2 regions of the Parabacteroides sp. MSK.9.14 genome follow, and region 2 is predicted to be linked to the other one. Evidence: riboswitches for the same ligand, from Rfam matches in the RefSeq annotation. Region 2 holds a riboswitch; the other holds the start of a gene.
What was found. Region 2 has a riboswitch for cobalamin ahead of KTG12_RS05255 (hypothetical protein). Riboswitches for the same ligand answer to the same signal wherever they lie in the genome.

Region 1 (3,423 bases), on a different contig from region 2:
CTCCCATATTCATCATTTTCCAGATGTACATATTCGGAATGGCGACAATCTTATCACTTACCTTATTATAATAGCCGTCAACAGAAACACTTAACAGGCGTATAAAAGGACTTATCTCATCATTCCATGTAAACCCGATATTATATTGAGTTGCTTTTTCCGGTTTCAAATTGACATTCCCCATACGCAGATAATACAGATCCGTAAAAGTCGGGACACGGAATATATCTTTATAAGAAGCCCGAATACGAAAAGACTGTTCCTGGAACGGACGCCAGGAGATACTTACTGCCGGAGAAAGCCTTTTCTTATCTGCCGGCCTATCTCCATTCTCAACCTTGTCCGTTATATAAGTGCTCAGCAAACTGGCTGTAGCTGTCAACACCGGGCTTTTATATTGTGCGGCAAATGCGGTAAGCGAAGTCCAACGTTTGGGAGTCGGAGTATTTACGAAATTGTTTACCAAAGTATTCCGCGCGATATCCGTATTCAACGAAAAAGAGACATAAGAACAGGGCGTATACAAAATTCCTGCCGATCCGTAATATTCGTTTTGAGTATTCAGATCTTCCTGTTTGCCTCCGGAATATTTATTGCTGATATCGCGATACTTGCTGAACGAATAATTGTATTTGGCATTTGCCTGGAATTTCAAGCGATCAAACCATTCGTTCTCATAATGAAGCTGTGTAAAAAAGTCATTATCCCATACCCGTTCACGGGCATTGCTATTATAAAGAATTACCGAACCGGGAAGTCCCCGTTCCGAATCGTAATAATAAACCTTGCCATTCAATTTTCCACCCCGTCCGAAATGACCATACACATTTCCTTCCAGACGAAGAGACTGAACATCGCTGTTCTTACGGATTTCTTCTGTAACCTCCTTACCATTTATCAGTGTAAAAGGATAATCTCCTTTTGCACTCAACCAATCTGCATGCAGAGATGCGGACCACCGATTTCCTATTCTCTGCTCATAACGTACCACCGGGTTGAACAATCCGAATGAACCTCCTTTCAGTTTCACATAAGCATTATAAGATTTTTCCTTAAACAGGGGAGCCGCAGTCTTTATGCTCAACGCCCCTGCCGAAGCGTACATCCGTGCCGTCTGGAAGATGTCGTCGGCCTGACCGATCGACAGGGAGATCATATCGACATTGTCCAGTGAAAAGCGACTGATATCCACCTGGCCGCTCTGTGCATCCGTGACCGTCACCCCGTCATAGCAGACAGCCGTATGTTTGGCACCGAGGCTGCGGACGGAAACGGTTTTCAAACCTCCTATACCTCCGTAATCCTGTACGGTCACACCGGAAAAGCGTTTTACGGCTTCCGACAAGTCCTGCACACCGAGCCGTTCGATCCCAGCCTTGTCCATCACCTGAAGCGGTGTACTCTCACGGGTGGTGGAAGGGCGTACCTTTCCTAACACCTCGACACCCGAAAGCTGGTGATAGGTCGTCGTGTCTACCTGCGCATACAAAGCGGCAAACGGAAATAGCCAGGCACATAACAGGCCCGACAATCGTTTTACAAATATATTCTGCATACCTTTTCGATTCATCAGTTCCTTTACCCGAGGAACCGGATACCGAATAATGGCAGGTTTTCTGGCTTGTTCCCCCCTTTTCAATTGATAATTGATAATGGACAATTACCAACTAACGGCAGCCTTCCCGGTGTTCAAATTGTCAATTCTCAATTGAACCACCAGTGGCAACAAGATTTGCCGGGGTTTCAGAACTTACAGCTACAGGTACAGCTCCGGACTTTCACCGGATTCCCTTTTACTAACCGTCAGCGGAAGCAAATACGGTTACACCATAATCCGATTGCAAAGGTAGAAAAAACAGATGAGTAATCCTTTTTATTTAACAAAGTAAAACATTTCATCTGTTTTTCGCCAACAAAACGGCATATCATGCTTAGAATCTTCTATCTCTATGGTTTACAAAATAAGCTATTCCTACTATTTTGGTTCATTTCAGAACTCGATTGGTTCATTTTAGAAGAGGTTGAAATTAGTTGAATATTTAACTAAGTACAAAAAGACTCAAAAAGTAATATTTCCGGTTTTCGGAAATTCATAATTCGTAATATTGCAGCTGAAGATTTGAATAGGATTAAGGAAAAAAGAGATTGTATGGGAGAAATAAAAGGTTATATCTCACAGGTTATCGGTCCGGTCGTGGACATCCATTTCGATAATGACAAGGAAGAAAAGATAACACTTCCCCGCATCCACGACGCAATGGAGATAACCCGCCCCAATGGAAAAATCCTGATTGTGGAAGTCCAGCAGCATATTGGGGAAAACACGGTCCGTACCGTAGCGATGGATACGACAGACGGACTGAAGAGAGGAATGGAAGCCATTTCGCACGGTTCGCCCATCACGATGCCGGTCGGCGACCAGGTAAAAGGGCGTTTGATGAACGTAACGGGGAATCCCATTGACGGAATGACCGAACTCGACAAGAAAGGGGCTCTTCCGATCCATCGTGAACCGCCCAAGTTCGAAGACCTGACCACCAGCCGTGAAGTCTTATACACCGGTATCAAGGTGATCGACCTGCTCGAACCTTACTCCAAAGGAGGCAAGATCGGTCTGTTCGGGGGAGCTGGCGTAGGAAAGACGGTTCTGATCATGGAGTTGATCAACAACATCGCGAAGAAGAACAACGGATTCTCCGTCTTTGCTGGTGTGGGTGAACGTACACGCGAAGGAAACGATCTGCTGCGCGAGATGATCCAATCCGGAGTCATCCGCTACGGCGAAGAATTCAAGAAAAGCATGGAGGCAGGTCATTGGGATTTGTCCAAGATCGATTATGATGAACTGGCCAAGTCGCAGGCGACACTGGTCTTCGGCCAGATGAACGAACCGCCGGGAGCCCGCTCTTCGGTAGCCCTTTCAGGACTGACGATCGCCGAGTCTTTTCGTGACCTAGCGGCAGAGGGGGAAACAAGAGACATCCTTTTCTTTATCGACAATATCTTCCGGTTCACACAGGCCGGTTCGGAAGTATCCGCCCTGCTGGGACGTATGCCGTCCGCCGTCGGTTACCAGCCGACACTGGCCACCGAGATGGGAGCCATGCAGGAACGCATCACTTCCACTAAGAAAGGTTCCATCACTTCCGTTCAGGCAGTTTATGTGCCAGCAGACGACCTGACGGACCCGGCTCCGGCAACGACCTTTACGCATCTGGATGCTACCACGGTATTGAGCCGTAAGATCACCGAACTCGGTATCTATCCGGCCGTCGACCCGCTGGAATCCACTTCGCGCATCCTGGACCCGTTGATTGTGGGCAAAGAGCATTACGAAACGGCACAGCGTGTGAAACAAATCCTCCAACGCAACAAGGAACTGCAAGACATCATCTCGATCCTCGGTATGGAAGAACTTTCCGA
Region 2 (3,423 bases):
CCCAAAATAGAAGAATTGGTTTTGCAGATCGTTCCCCGCATGAAGCAGGGCGGACGGATCTTTTATCTGGGAGCTGGAACCAGCGGGCGGTTGGGAGTTTTGGATGCTTCCGAAATCCCCCCGACGTTCGGGATGCCTTCCACACTGATTGTCGGCTTGATAGCTGGTGGCGATACTGCCCTCCGGAATCCTGTGGAGAATGCCGAAGACGATGAGGAACGCGGCTGGCAGGAATTGTTGGAGCACCGGGTTAATACGAAGGATACCGTGATCGGCATTGCTGCTTCCGGGACGACTCCCTATGTGATCGGTGCCCTTCGCAAAGCACGTGAACAGGGCATCCTGACTGCCTCCATTTCCAGCAATCCAGATTCACCGATGGCGATGGAGGCCGATATCGCAATCGAAATGATTGTCGGGCCGGAGTTTGTCACTGGCAGTTCCCGTATGAAATCCGGCACGGGGCAGAAAATGATCCTGAACATGATCTCCACCTCCGTTATGATCCGATTGGGTAGGGTTAAAGGAAACCGGATGGTCAATATGCAGCTCACCAATCAGAAACTTATAGACCGTGGAACCCGCATGGTTGCCGAGGAATTGAATCTTCCCTATAACCAATCCCGCCATCTGCTGTTGATGTACGGCTCCGTTCAGGAAGCTGTCGAGGCTTACCGCAAAGCTTAACGGGTCTGGAGTCGGTTTCAGCTTTTTTCTGTAAGAAGATGAGAAATATATGGAAAATATCTTTATATTTGTCCCATGCATTGTTCCTGCTTCGCAATCTGCGGAAAAGGATTAAAAGGGAATCGGGTGCAAATCCCGGACAGTCCCGCTGCTGTAAGCTTCAAAACGGATTGGGCAATTCTTTTATGCCACTGACGCGAGTTGGGAAGGCGCTCATACCGGAAGTAAGTCAGAAGACCTGCAACGCATATTTTTTCGACGGCTTCGAGGATAGGCCGGAAGAGAACTGTGAAGCCGTAGGCTTTTGCCTTTCTTTATTTCCGTTTCCCGTAGCTATTTACTTGTTTTTAATTATTTTGCCATAATAATTAGGAAAAGAGGCATGAATCTGTGGGTGGGATGAGCTCCGCCTCGATTCATGCTTTCCTTTTATGAGTGTGATTAATCTTCCGGCTTTTGTCGTATAAACCTTTTTTTCGTACCTTTGTGCGTTTCCTCCATAAAGAGAGGAAGATAAATACGACTTCAAATTTGTATATGGAAATGAGAAAAACAGTATTATATGGCGTTTTGGCCTTTTGTTTGGTTGTGTTGAATTCTTGTTTGGGAGACCCGGCCACCCAATTGACGATGGCAAACCAGGCAGGGGTAGTGGTGACCGGTTACGGACCTGGTAAGGCTATTTATACCAAGGGGGACGTAGTGGTCTCTTCGGAAGACTTCCAGAATGCCAATGTGGAAAACGGAGAATGTATTTTGTTTGATTATTCCATCGATTACGGGGTCGCAAACAATATGGGGGCAGGGACGGATACCAGTTATACCGAGGCTATTATTTATGAAAATACGATCTCGGAGGTTAATCGTTGGAACTTCTATAATACGTTGACCGATACCTCTATTGTTGCAAAGGACGAACTGTTGCTTTCTTCCCTCCAGGCGCGTTCCGCTTATATCAGAGGCAATTTGTTCCTGTTCACGGAGATAAGCAATCACCCGGCAAACCAAGTGGACAGTTTCTCTTTGTCCTATAATTCGGATAAATTGTTGGGAGACGATAATATTTATAGCCTCTACCTCCGCACGATCAGAATCAAGGCGGACACGACAAGAGGCGAGGCGATGATTATTCCTTGTGCGTTCAATATCGAAGATCTGGTGAAAAAGGCGGAAAAGAATCATTCGGATGAACTGAAGTTCCGGATTAACTATGCATATTCGTTCGGGAAGGATTCTGCATCGATAAACTGGAAAAGTTCCGACGTGTTTACAATAGACTTGACAGGAAAAGGCAAATAAAATGATAAATAGCAAACGAGCGTATTGAAAAATGTATAAAGAGATATTTAAATTGGTTGTAGCCATCATCTCCCAGCCGGGAAAGGCGTGGGATATTCTGACGAGAAAAGAAGAAAAGGACGATGAGTTTTTATCCCGGTTTGTGTATCCTCTCATCGGATTCGTTACGGTTGCTGCTTTTTTAGGCGTGCTGTTCACTCGGAAGGAGTTTGATGTCGAACTGGCGTTGAAGTCGTCTATCCGGACATTAGTCGCTGCGTTCGGCGGCTTTTATCTGGCTTCCTATTTGCTGAATGAGATTTGGCAGGGATGGTTCAAACGGGAGAAGGATATGAAACTGTGTCAACGCTTTGTCGGCTATTCGTCTTCGTTGATGTTTGCATTGAACATCGTGTTGATGTTACTTCCGGAGTTTTTCTTTTTGCGTATATTTGTGTTATATACATTTTATATCGTATGGGAAGGGGCCGGCCCTTATATGCAGGTGGAGGAGAAGATACGCCTGAAGTTTGTCGGGACCGCGACCGGTCTGATTTTGCTGACGCCCTGGTTGATCGAGGTAATTCTTTCCATGCTGATGCCCGGTTTACGTTTTTGATAGGAGAATAAGATGAAAGAGAAGATTAGTAATAACATACAGATAAAGAACAAGCGGGCGACTTTCGATTATGAGTTGCTCGACACGTTTACGGCAGGGATCGTGCTGACCGGTACGGAGATCAAATCGATACGCTTGGGAAAGGCGAGTCTGGTTGATACGTTTTGTATTGTGGAGAAGGGGGAATTGTGGGTGAAGAATATGTATGTGGCAGAATATTTCTACGGGACATACAATAACCATACGGCTCGCCGTGACCGCAAGCTGTTGCTGACTAAAAAGGAATTGCGGAAGATTGAAAGCGCTGCCCGCAATAATGGCTTTACAATTATTCCGACACGTCTTTTTATTAATGATAAAGGACTGGCCAAAGTCGTTGTGGCTATTGCCAAAGGTAAGAAGGAATATGACAAACGCGACTCTATCAAGGAACGGGACGACCGCCGGGAGATGGATCGTGCATTTAAACGGTAACGAACCTTTATGGATAAAGAAATATTTTTGAATCTCCTGAAAGAACGCATTTTGATTCTGGACGGAGGAATGGGTACGATGGTCCAGGGATTTAAACTGACCGAGAAAGATTATCGCGGAAAACAGTTTGCCGATTGGATGAGCGACCTGAAAGGAAATAACGACCTGTTATGTATCACCCGGCCGGATGTGATCAAATCGATCCACCGTCAGTATCTGGATGCCGGTGCCGATATTTTTGCTACCAACACTTTCAATGCAAATGCTATCTCGATGGAGGATTACGGCATGCAAGGGCAGGTGAGAAATATCAATTTGGCTGCCGGAAAATTGGCGCGTGAGGTGGCCGATGGCTTTATGAAGGA

Region 1: linked by a shared signal. The riboswitch ahead of KTG12_RS13850 (TonB-dependent receptor) and the one ahead of KTG12_RS05255 (hypothetical protein) in region 2 are both predicted to bind cobalamin.

The regions. Positions count from the first base shown of each region.
Region 1 covers NZ_JAHPXO010000025.1:53,631-57,053, reverse strand. The annotation lists gene KTG12_RS13850 (TonB-dependent receptor) at 1-1,555, opposite strand, end outside; cobalamin riboswitch at 1,589-1,847, opposite strand; gene atpD (F0F1 ATP synthase subunit beta) at 2,150-3,423, shown strand, end outside.
Region 2 covers NZ_JAHPXO010000006.1:147,018-150,440, reverse strand. The annotation lists gene murQ (N-acetylmuramic acid 6-phosphate etherase) at 1-687, shown strand, start outside; cobalamin riboswitch at 751-948, shown strand; gene KTG12_RS05255 (hypothetical protein) at 1,231-1,986, shown strand; gene KTG12_RS05250 (YIP1 family protein) at 2,018-2,584, shown strand; gene smpB (SsrA-binding protein) at 2,597-3,058, shown strand; gene metH (methionine synthase) at 3,068-3,423, shown strand, end outside.